DNA from 3 places in the Frigoribacterium sp. AC512 genome. Region 1 is predicted to be linked to each of the others. Evidence: predicted binding sites of a transcription regulator. Region 1 holds the regulator's gene; each other region holds the start of a gene.
The links. The regulator HspR, encoded in region 1, represses chaperone genes until heat shock. The targets are predictions, from matches to a motif close to AAGTTGAGTCNNNNNGACTCAACTT.
Positions count from the first base shown of each region.

Region 2: ACZZ97_RS10715 (Hsp20/alpha crystallin family protein) is a predicted target of HspR. The motif match lies at 2,385-2,409, and genes of this name have one in related genera.
Region 3: ACZZ97_RS14620 (ATP-dependent Clp protease ATP-binding subunit) is a predicted target of HspR. The motif match lies at 862-886, and genes of this name have one in related genera.

Region 1 is NZ_OZ409850.1:3,296,994-3,300,922, forward strand. It holds gene ACZZ97_RS15245 (DnaJ C-terminal domain-containing protein) at 25-1,041, shown strand; gene ACZZ97_RS15250 (heat shock protein transcriptional repressor HspR) at 1,047-1,457, shown strand; gene ACZZ97_RS15255 (class I SAM-dependent methyltransferase) at 1,569-2,717, shown strand; gene ACZZ97_RS15260 (pilus assembly protein CpaE) at 2,695-3,186, opposite strand; gene ACZZ97_RS15265 (right-handed parallel beta-helix repeat-containing protein) at 3,279-3,929, shown strand, end outside.
Region 2 is NZ_OZ409850.1:2,353,878-2,357,806, reverse strand. It holds gene ACZZ97_RS10720 (cation:dicarboxylate symporter family transporter) at 93-1,607, shown strand; gene ACZZ97_RS10715 (Hsp20/alpha crystallin family protein) at 1,840-2,337, opposite strand; gene ACZZ97_RS10710 (NAD(P)H-dependent oxidoreductase) at 2,503-3,102, opposite strand; gene ACZZ97_RS10705 (DUF2200 domain-containing protein) at 3,151-3,504, opposite strand; gene ACZZ97_RS10700 (GrpB family protein) at 3,536-3,929, opposite strand, start outside.
Region 3 is NZ_OZ409850.1:3,165,558-3,169,486, reverse strand. It holds gene ACZZ97_RS14630 (Rieske (2Fe-2S) protein) at 1-272, shown strand, start outside; gene ACZZ97_RS14625 (hypothetical protein) at 363-785, shown strand; gene ACZZ97_RS14620 (ATP-dependent Clp protease ATP-binding subunit) at 902-3,544, shown strand; gene ACZZ97_RS14615 (hypothetical protein) at 3,777-3,929, shown strand.

The sequences.
Region 1 (3,929 bases):
CAGAGACAAGAGAGGAGGTGCCGGATGGCCAGCCAGGACTGGTTCGACAAGGACTTCTACGCCGTTCTCGGTGTCTCCAAGGACGTCACGGCGGCAGAGCTCAAGAAGGTCTACCGCAAGCTCGCCCGCAAGTACCACCCCGACTCCAACCCCGGCGACGCAGCCGCGGAGGCGAAGTTCAAAGAGGTGAGCGAGGCCAACTCGGTGCTCTCCGACCCCGAGCAGCGCCGTGAGTACGACCAGATCCGGGCCATGGGCTCCGGCGCGCGCTTCACCGCGGGCAGCGGCGGCCCCGGCGGCGGCGGGGGCGGCTTCGAGGACGTCTTCGGCGGCATGTTCGGCGGCGGGCAGCCCGGCGGCGGTCGCCCGCAGTACCGCCAGCAGGGCGGCGGCGGCTTCGACGACATCTTCGGCGGCATGTTCGGCGGCGGAGGCGGCGGCTTCGGCCAGACGAGCGGCGGCTACCGCGGCTTCGGCGGTCCGCAGAAGGGCCGCGACATGACGGCCACGACGACGCTCGACTTCCAGACGGCCGTCGTCGGCGAGACGATCTCGCTGCAGGGCGCCAACGGCCGGCCGATGAAGGTCCGCATCCCCGCGGGCGTGCACGACGGCCAGAAGATCCGGCTGCGCGGCAAGGGCGAGCCCAGCCCCGACGGCGGCGAGGGCGGCGACATGGTCCTCACCATCGCCGTGCGCAAGCACCCGGTGTTCGAGCTCGACGGCCAGAACCTGCGCCTCGACGTGCCGGTCACGTTCGCCGAGGCCGCGCTGGGCGCGACCATCGAGGTCCCGACGCTCGGCGGCGACCCCGTGCGGCTGCGCGTCGCACCCGGCACCCCCTCCGGTCGGGTGCTGCGCGTCAAGGGCCGCGGCGTCGTCACCAAGTCGGGCACCGGCGACCTGCTCGCCACCGTCCAGGTGGCCGTGCCGTCGCACCTCAGCGACAAGGCGAAGGAGGCGGTCGAGGCCCTGGCCGCGGCCCTCCCGGCCGAGAACCCCCGCGACGACCTCATCGTCAGGGCCCGCGCGCAGGCGTGACGACCATGGACGAGAACTCGCCGCTCTTCGCCATCGCGACCGCCGCCGAGCTCGCGGGCATGCACGCCCAGACGCTCAGGCAGTACGACCGTCTCGGCCTCGTCGTGCCGCAGCGGACGGCGGGCAAGTCGCGCCGCTACTCGATGCGCGACGTCGTCCAGCTCCGCGAGATCGGCCGGCTGGGCGGCGAGGGCGTCTCGCTCGAGGGCATCAAGCGCATCCTCGAGCTCGAGAACCAGGTCACGTCGCTGCAGTCGCGGGTGCGCGAACTCGAGCGGGCGCTGGCCGACGAGCTGGTCAACCGGCCAGGTGCCCGGGTCTTCGCCGCCGGCGAGAGCGGAGTCGTGCCCCTGCGGCACGGGTCGCGCCCGCAGCGCCAGACGTCGGTCGTCGTCTGGCGTCCCCAGCAGCACTGACCAGCCGGGTCTCGACTCCCTCGCAGGTCCCGACCGTCTCGTCCGGGGCGACGCCGTCCCCGTCGTTCGCCGACGCCCGGGCGTCGGCGTCGTCCGCCCTAGGCTGTCGTCGTGCCTGACCTCGACTTCGCCGCGCTCCGCCGCTGGCCCGACGTCGAGGCCCACGACCTCGTCGCGTGGGACGCGACCGACCGCCTCCTGCTGGACGAGGCGCAGGAGGCGTTGGTCGCGTCCCCGACGGAGGTCGCCGTCATCGGCGACCGCCACGGCGCCCTCACCCTCGGGGCGGCGGCCCGCGGGGCGACCGGGCTGCGCGTGCACCAGGACGCGTTGCAGGGCGAACGTGCGCTGGCCGCGAACGCCTCCCGGCTCGGGGTCGCGCCGACGTGGCAGCAGCACCCGCTCGACGCGTCGCTCGTCGAGGGCGCTCGCGTGGTGCTGCTCCAGCTGCCTCGCGAGCTCGACGCGCTCGACGAGGTGGCCGGGCTCGCGGCCCGCTCCGCGCCTCCGGGGGTCGTCCTCTTCGCCGGCGGGCGCGTCAAGCACATGACCCTCGCCATGAACGACGTGCTGCGCCGCCACTTCGGCGACGTGCACGCGTCGCTCGCCCGGCAGAAGTCGCGGGTGCTGGTCGCGTCGCGGCCGTTGCCAGGCCCGGGAGGCGCATCAGGCGAGGCGGGCGCAGGAGGCGCGGGCTGGCCCCGCGAGCAGCGGCACCTCGACCTCGGCCTCACCGTCGCCGCGCACGGCCGTGCCTTCGCGGGCACCTCGGTCGACATCGGCACCCGGGCGCTGCTCGGGGTGCTCGCCGACGCGCTGCCCGAGGCCCGCGACGTGGTCGACCTGGGCTGCGGCACCGGGGTGCTCGCCGCCTCCGTCGCCCTCGCCCGGCCGGGCGTGCAGGTCGTCGCCACCGACCAGTCGGCCGCGGCGGTGGCGTCGGCGGGCGCGACGGCGAGGGCCAACGGCGTCGGCGACCGCGTGCGCGTGGTCCGCGCCGACGCGGGCGACGCCCTGGCCGAGGGGTCGGCCGACCTGGTGCTGCTCAACCCGCCGTTCCACGTCGGGGCGGCCGTGAACACCGGGCTCGCACCGCGGCTGTTCGACGCGGCCGCGCGGCTGCTGCGTCCCGGGGGCGAGCTCTGGACCGTCTACAACTCGCACCTCGCGTACCGACCTGCGCTCGAGGCGTCGGTCGGGCCCACCCGGCAGGTGCTGCGCACGCCGAAGTTCACGGTCACGGCGTCGACGCGTCGCTGACGTCGGCGACGTCCGGCCCGCCCGCCCCGTCGAGGTCGCTCGCGACGTCCGGGTCGTCCAGGGCCACCGACGCCGCGATGTACGCGAGCAGGGCCTGGGCGTAGGCGTCCTCGGCGTCTGCGGCGGTGAACACCCGCTCGTCGCCGTCGATGACGACCCTCACCTCGCTGTCCCCGGTGCCGACACGCGTCAACGACCGGAACGCACGCGACAGCAGGAGGCGCAGCTGGTCTTCCCGAGGCAGCCACAGCGAGTCGTCGGCCGCCACCGAGTCCAGCGCCCACTCGGTGGTGCCGTTGAAGCCGAGCACGGTGCCGGTGGGGTGCTCGTGCGCCTCGATGGTCATCTCGCTCAGCGTGAAGACGTCCTCGGCGAAGCCGACGGTGTCGATCACGAAGCGGTCTCCCGTGGCGGGGCGCCACCGCAGCCCGCTGTCGGCGAGGCGGCGGGCGAGGTCGACGTCGATCATGCGTCCATCTTGCGCCCGACGCGCCGTCACGACCCGCAGGCCGTCACATGAGGCATATACCATCAGTGCATACAAGCGCTAGAGGAGGCGGCATGAGGAACGAAGCAGCAGGGCACGGTCCCGGCACGGTGGGGCGGCGAGCGCTCCTGATCGGCGGCGCAGGGGCGGCCGCGGCCGCGGTGACGACGAGGGGAGCACCGAGCGCGGCCTGGGCGGACGCCGCGGACTGTGCGGTGACGCGTCACGACGACGCGGGCGCGGCGACGCTCGACGAGGCGCTGGCCGCCGTGCCCGAGGGCGGCACGCTCACCGTCACGCGTCCGTGGAGCCGGGCGGCCCCGCTGGTCGTCGACCGGCCCGTCACGATCGTGTTCTCCGGAGCCGGCCGTCTCACGATGACCGCCGACGTGGCGGCGATCGAGGTGCGCGCCGGCGGGGTGACCCTGCGAGACGTCGTGCTCGCCGGCACCTCGGGCAGCCGCACGGGTCTGGGGCGCGGCATCGACGCGGCCGGCACGGTCGAGGCGCCCATCGACGGTCTCCGTGTCGAGGGCGCCACCATCACCGGCTTCACGCACGACGGGATCTTCGCCTCCTTCTGCCGGTCGTTCACCATCGCGGGCTGCGCCATCGGCGACGTCGCCTACGCGGGGGTGATGATGCTCTCGTGCTCGTACGGGGTCGTCCGCGACTGCACGATCGACGGCGTCAACCAGCCGTCGCCCTACGTGAACAGCTACGGC
Region 2 (3,929 bases), 940 kb from region 1:
CTCGTGCGGCGGAGGCACCGAGGTCATGCTGGCCCGATCCACCCCGCCGACCGGCGACGACGTCGTCCCGGTCACGAGCACGAGGACCACCGATGGCAAAGACGCCTTCTCCCCGCACTCCCCGCCCGTCGAGCGCCGACGGCACCGCCCTCGGGCGCGAGCCTCACCGTTCGCCCCTCTCGCGCCTCCGGCGGATCGAGAAGTCGCACTGGCTCTACATCGCCGTGATCGTCGCGGTCGGGGCCGGCATCCTCGTCGGCCTGACGGCGCCCGACGTCGCGGTGCAGCTGAAGCCGATCGGCACCGCGTTCGTCTCGCTGATCTCGATGATGATCGCGCCGGTGATCTTCTGCACGATCGTGCTCGGCGTCGGCTCGATCGCGAAGGCGGCGACGGTCGGCAAGGTCGGCGGGCTCGCCCTCGGCTACTTCATCGCGATGTCGACCTTCGCCCTGGCGATCGGCCTCGTCGTCGGCAACCTGATCCACCCCGGCGAGGGGCTGATGGTCGGCAGCACCGGCTACGAGGCGCCGGCGAGCGAGGAGGCGGGCGGCACGGCCGGCTTCCTGCTCGGCATCATCCCCGAGACGCTCGTCTCGTCGCTGACCAGCGGCTCGATCCTGCAGACGCTCTTCGTCGCCCTGCTCGTCGGCTTCGCGCTGCAGCGGATGGGCGCGCGCGGCGCGACGATCCTCGAGGGGGTCCGCAACCTGCAGGTGCTGGTGTTCCGCATCCTCGCGATGATCATGTGGGTCGCCCCGATCGGCGCGTTCGGCGCCATCGCGGCCGTCGTCGGCGAGACCGGCGTCGCGGCGATCGTCGCCCTCGCGACCCTGATGGTCGCGTTCTACGTCACCTGCATCGTGTTCGTCGCGGGCGTGCTCGGCACGGTGCTGAAGCTCGTCACGGGCATCAACATCTTCCGGGTGATGCGCTACCTCGGCCGCGAGTACCTGCTGATCGTGTCGACGTCGTCGAGCGAGGTGGCCCTGCCCCGCCTCATCGCGAAGATGGAGCACCTCGGCGTCTCGAAGCCCGTCGTCGGCATCACGGTGCCCACCGGATACTCGTTCAACCTCGACGGCACGGCGATCTACCTGACGATGGCGTCGCTGTTCATCGCCAACGCGATGGGCACGCCGCTGAGCGTGGGGGAGCAGCTCTCGCTGCTGCTCTTCATGATGATCGCCTCGAAGGGCGCCGCGGGCGTCACGGGAGCCGGCATCGCGACCCTCGCCGGCGGCCTGCAGGCGCACCGGCCCGACCTCGTCGACGGGGTGGGGGTGATCGTCGGCATCGACCGCTTCATGTCCGAGGCCCGCGCATTGACGAACTTCACCGGCAACGCGGTCGCGACGCTGCTCGTCGGCACCTGGACCCGCGAGGTGGACACGGACCAGGTCGAGCGCGTGCTCGCCGGCGACTCGCCCTTCGACGAGTCGACGATGAGCGCCGACGGCCACGGCGACGCGGCCCACGCGGCCGCCACGGGAGCCGGTGCCGAGGAGGCGGCGGCCGAGACGACGGGACCGGCACGCGACGACCGCATCTCGACCGACACCGTGCGGACGATCGTCGGCGGCGACGAGCGGGTCTCGCGCCGCTGACCGGCGGCGGCCTGCGCGGCGACGGCGCTGCGCGTCGTCGCCCGACAGCGAGGCACCCCGTAGTGGACGGTGCACCTCCGAACGACGGGGTGCACGGTCCACTAAGGGGTGCTCGAGGGCGGGACTCCCGGACGCGTCAGTCGTCGGCGTCCGCCGACGGGTCCCAGTACGCCCGGTGCTCGCCCTCGGGCTCGGCGAGTGCCTGCAGCGCGAACGTGCTCACCCGCGCCTCCTACGCGTCGGCCGGCGCCGTCGCGGAGTCGGCCCGTGGCCCGTCAGCCGGTGCCGAGCCGGCTCCTGCCGGGGCGGTGCCCGAGCCCGTCTCGACGGCCGTCGCGGGGCTGGTCGTCACCTCGATGCGGCGCGGGGCGGCCTTCTGCGTCACCGGGATGACGATCGAGAGGACGCCGGCGTCGTAGTGGGCCGATATGCCGCTCGCGTCGACGCCCTCGCCGAGGCTGAACTGGCGGAGGTACGAGCCGTGCGGGCGTTCCTTCGCGAGCCACTGCGCGCCGGTGCGGGCGTCGGCCGTGCGCTGCGCCTTGACGGTGAGCACCTGGCCGTCGACGTCGACGTCGACGCTGCCCGGGTCGACGCCCGGCATGTCGGCGGACAGCACGTAGCGGTCGCCGTCGCGGTACAGGTCGACGGGCATCTGCCGCGGGCCCTGCCGCGTCGCGAGCAGGCTGCCGGCGAGGCGGTCGAGCTCGGTGAAAGGATCGAAGGTCATTGCCATGATGAAGAGTCCCCTTCCGTGACGGAGTCGGTGTCTGTCGAGAGTTGAGCCGGTGCGGCTCAACTCGGTGACTCGATGCTAGGACGGCGTCACGGCTCGTAGCTCGGAGATCGCTCAGATCAGGCTCGGAGTTCGCTCAGAGGAACGACCGGGGGTGCCTCAGGCGCCCCGGACCGCCGCAGCCACCTGGGCCACCGCCTCCTCGACCGCCTTCCGCCGACCTGCGTCGTCGTCGCGCTCGGAGTCGTGGACCCACGCCGTGGCGCCGCGTCGGGCGCCGACGTAGTCGACGATCCCGTGCCCGATCTGCGTCTCGAGAACCTGCTCGTAGCCGTGCCTCTCGTAGGTGGAGGCACTGTCGCCGGCCACGAGGAGGAGGTGGATCGTGAGCCCGCCCAGGTTGCGTCGCATCCCGCCCTCCGCGTCCGGCGCGCTCACGTCGAACGCCCAGCCGTTCACGAACACCCGGTCGACCCAGCCCTTGAGCAGGGCCGGCATCGACCACCACCAGACCGGGAAGACGAGCACGAGGTGGTCGGCGGCGTCGAGTCGGCGGTGCTCCCGCAGGACGTCAGGTGAGAACTCCCCGCCGACCCGGTAGCTGTGCCGGTCGGCGGCGCCGAACCGCGGGTCGAAGTCCTCGGCGGCGAGATCGGCGACCTCGACCTCGGCGGGCTCGAGCGCCGTCCGGAGCTGCTCGGCGATGCCGGCGGTGAGCGACTCAGGGTCAGGGTGGGCGGTGACGATGAGCGTCTTCATGCAGCCCAGTCAACCGGCTCGTGCTGGCTGGCAGCCCGGCGAGCGATCTCAGCCCTCGCGCAGCACCTTCGACATGGCGCGCCCCCGCGCGACCTCGTCGACGAGCTTGTCGAGCCAGCGGATCTGCTGCATCAGCTCGTCGTCGAGCTCCTCGATGCGCACGCCGCAGATCACGCCGGTCACGAGCGACGCCCGCGGGTTCAGCTCGGCGGCGGCGAAGAACTCGCGGAACGTGGTCCGTGAAGCCAGGTGCTCCGCGAGCCGGGCGTCGTCGTAGCCGGTCAGCCACGTGACCACCGTGTCGACCTCGGCGCGCGTGTGGCCCTTCCGCTCGGCCTTCGCGACGTAGAGCGGGTACACGTCGGCGAACGCGGTCTCGTAGATGCGGCCGTTGCGGTCCATGGCGGCAGCGTAGCTGCGGGGGCGGGTCCCGTCAGCCCTCGCGCGCCTCCCTCGCCCGGCCCTTGATCGCGGTGATCACGTCGGTCTTGGCGTCGGCGTAGTCGTTCATGTCGTCCCAGCGGCGCTCGAGCAGGGCGCGCTTCGTCCGCTCGTAGAGGGCACGGTCGTCGTCGTCGTGGCGCAGGTGGTCGCGCAGGAGGAGGTAGTCGGCCACCGCAGGAGCGCCGCGGTCGTAGACGTGCACGTGCACGTCGCGCTCGGGGGTGCGCACCAGTCGGTGCCCCGGCTCGCGGACGCGCAGCAGGTAGCCGGCGTCGAGCAGGGGGTCGAGCCAGTCCTCCTCGGCGGTGACGTCGTCGACCGCGACGACGACGTCGACGATCGGCTTGGCGGCCAGCCCGGGCACGGAGGTCGAGCCGATGTGC
Region 3 (3,929 bases), 130 kb from region 1:
ACGGCCAGCCGCTCGTCGCCCTGCGGCGCGGCGACGAGGTCGAGGTGCTCTCGAGCGTCTGCAGCCACCTCTCGGGACCGCTCTCGCAGGGCGAGGTCGTGCTCGACGCGGGCCGCCCCGGCGAGGCCTGCGTGTCGTGCCCGTGGCACGACAGCGTCTTCTCGATGCGCACCGGCCAGGTCGTGCACGGTCCGGCCACGTCCCCGCAGCCCGTCTTCGAGACGCGCGTCGTCGACGGCGCCGTCGAGGTGCGGCTGCCGAACGCGGGCTGACCCGAGGAGGCGCCGCCCCGGCCCGTAGGGCACCTGCAGGAGGCGCGTCAAGGGCCGGACGAGGCCTCCGGCCGGTGATTGCGTGGAGCCATGAGACGACTGCACTACGCGGGCGGCTACATGCTGCTCGGCGACACCACCTGCAAGGCCGTGCTGCGGTATGCACGAGCGCTGGCCCGGTCCGGCACCTCCGACATCGTGTCGGTCCCGGTCGTGACCGAGGGCGGCAGCCGCGCCTACGCGCACCTGCTGATCGGCCCGGCCAGCCAGATCTTCTCGACCCCCGTCGAGAACGGCACGGAGGAGCGGGAGGACGACGAGGTCATCCGCGAGCTCGAGGAGGCGACCCTGCGGCTCCAGCCCGGCCGCCCCTCCTGGCCGGAGGAGATGGCCGACATCCCCGACCTGGACTTCGACGGCTACGACTTCGACGCCGCCCACGACCCGGGCGCGGACGAGGAGGACGAGCCGCAGCTGAGCGCCCACACGCACGGGCCGGAAGGATCCTCGTAGAGGTCGGACCCGCAGGTTGAGTCGGTTCCGCTCAACTTCGGAGCCGAGACGGGAATGCGACGGGGCCTCCTGCGTTGACTTGAGTCTTACGCACTCAAGTTCACCCAGGAGGTCCCGTGCCTGCACAGTTCGGCTCCGGCAGCAGCGACTCGTTCGACGAGTTCCTCGCCCGCCTCATGAACGGCGCCCGGTCGTCACAGCCCGGCCGACCGGTCGACATCTCGCGGCTGCTCAGCAGCAGCGCCCACGGCGTGGTCACCCGCGCCGGCGAGTTCGCCACCAGCCACGGGCACGCCGAGGTCGATTCGCTGCACGTGCTCCGGGTGCTCCTGGACGAGTCTCCCGCCGCGGACGTCGTCCGCCACTCCGGCGCCGACCGCGACGCGCTGCTGCGCGCCGTCGACAGCCGCCTCCCCGGCCCCTCGTCGGACACCCCCAGCACCGCGTCGCTCACGCCGGCGGCCCAGCGCGTGCTGCTGCAGGCGGCGCAGGCCGCCCGCGCGTTCGGCTCGACCTACGTCGATCCCGAGCACCTCTTCTTCTCGCTCGTCGTCGACCAGCAGTCGACCGCCGGCCAGCTGCTCGCCGCCGCGGGCGTCACCCCGCAGGCGCTCCAGGCGTTCGTCCGGGACGGGTCGCCGACCGGCGACGCCGCGGGCACGAGCGGCGCGAGCCACGCGGGCGGCGGAACCCGGGCGGGCGCGCCGGCGACCGGCGAGGCCGGCGCGACCGGCGCCTCCTCGACGCCGACCCTCGACCAGTACGGCAGCGACCTCACGGCCCGCGCCCGCCGAGGCGAGATCGACCCCGTCATCGGCCGCGCCGACGAGATCGAGCAGGCCGTCGAGATCCTGCTGCGCCGCACGAAGAACAACCCCGTGCTGATCGGCGAGCCCGGCGTCGGCAAGACCGCGATCGTCGAGGGACTCGCCCAGCGCATCGTCGACGGCGACGTCCCCGAGCTGCTGCAGGGCAAGCGCGTCGTCGCCCTCGACCTGCCCGGCATGCTCAGCGGCACCCGCTACCGCGGCGACTTCGAGGAGCGCCTGACCACGGTCGTCGACGAGATCGCCGCGCACCGGGACGAGCTGATCGTGTTCCTCGACGAGATCCACACGGTCGTCGGGGCCGGCGGCGGCGGCGAGGGCGCCATGGACGCCGGGAACATCCTGAAACCACGTCTCGCGAGGGGCGACCTGCACCTCGTCGGGGCGACGACGCTGCGCGAGTACCGCACCATCGAGAAGGACGCCGCCCTCGAGCGCCGCTTCCAGCCCGTCCAGGTGCCCGAGCCGGGCGTCGACGACGCGGTCGCGATCCTGGCCGGCCTGGCCCCGCGGTACGAGGCCCACCACGGCGTGACCTACAGCCCCGAGTCGCTGCGCGCGGCCGTCGAGCTGTCGGCCCGCTACGTGAGCGACCGGTTCCTGCCCGACAAGGCGATCGACCTGATCGACCAGGCGGGCGCCCGTCGTCGGCTCCGTCTCGGCGCCCGTGAGGGCGTCGACGTCGCAGCGCTCCAGGCGCAGCTCGCCGAGCTCGAGTCGTCCAAGCGCGCCGCGGTCGCCGCGGAGCGCTACGAGGAAGCCTCGCAGCTGCGCGACGAGCTCGAGGCCGTGCAGGCCCGGCTCGACGCCGTCGGCGACGAGCAGGCCCTCGAGGCCACGCAGGAGGCGCCCGGCACGGAGATCACCGAGGCGGACGTCGCCGAGATGGTCTCTCGCGCCACCGGCATCCCTGCGTCGCGCCTCACGGAGGGCGACCGGGCGCGGCTCGCCCTGCTCGAGCAGGAGCTGCACGCGCGGGTCGTCGGCCAGGACGACGCGGTGACCTCGGTCGCCCGGGCCGTCCGCCGCAGCCGCACGGGCCTCGGCGACCCACACCGGCCGACCGGGTCGTTCCTGTTCCTCGGGCCGACCGGCGTGGGCAAGACCGAGCTCGCTAAGGCCCTCGCCGAGTCGGTCTTCGGCGACGAGCAGGCGATGATCCGCTTCGACATGAGCGAGTTCGGCGAGCGCCACACCGTGAGCCGCCTGGTCGGGAGCCCTCCCGGGTACGTCGGCTACGACGAGGCCGGCCAGCTGACCGAGCGCGTCCGCCGGAACCCGTGGTCGGTCATCTTGTTCGACGAGATCGAGAAGGCGCACCCCGACGTGTTCACCCTGCTGCTGCAGGTGCTCGACGACGGGCGCCTCACCGACGGCCAGGGCCGCACGGTCGACTTCCGCAACACGGTCGTCGTGATGACCTCGAACCTCGGCTCGGAGTTCCTGGCGTCGCGCGGCGGCGCGCTCGGCTTCACGCCCACCGGGCCCGTCGGGTCGGACCCCGCGGCCGGGAACGGCTTCGGGTCGGAGAAGGCGCTGCGCGACCGTGTCATGGGCAAGCTGCGGGAGGCGATGCGACCGGAGTTCCTCAACCGGATCGACGAGATCGTGCTGTTCCGCAAGCTCGACCGCGAGCAGCTGCGCGAGATCGTCGGGCTGCTGCTCGGCGCGACCGCCGGCCGGCTCGCCGCCCAGGGCGTCGTGCTCGACGTCGACGCGGCGGCGACCGACTGGATCGTCGACCGCGGCCACGAGCCCGAGTTCGGCGCGCGGCCGCTGCGCCGCACGATCCAGCGCGAGGTCGACGACCGGATCGCCGACCTGATGGTGACGGGCGCGATCGCCGCGGGCGGGCGCGTCGTGGTCCGCGTCGGCGACGACGGCGAGCTGGTCGCCCGGGCGGACGAGCCCGCGGCGGCCGCAGCGCTCTAGGCGCTCGCGACTCGAGGAGGCGCGGTGTCGGCACGGCCGGCACCGCGCCTCCTGCCTGCCCTCCGTCTACAACGCACTGCCCCGTAATTTGAGAGTGATCGGGGCGGCGGACCGCCCAGAGGGTGCGGTCCTCAGCTCCTGTGTCGCCGATCACTCTCGCTTTGCGGCGGCGTGCCGAGCTCTCCGCGGACAGGCCGGACTGAGGCGTGCCGGGCGGCGTATCGTCGCCCCCATGAGCGACCACGACGACACCACACCGGACACCGCCCCCGACGGATCGACGAACGTCACCGACGAGCAGGCCGAGCACACCGAGCAGCTCGCCGACGGCTCGAAGGACGGCCTCGTCGACGACGACAAGGACTCGGACGCCGACAAGGCCTGA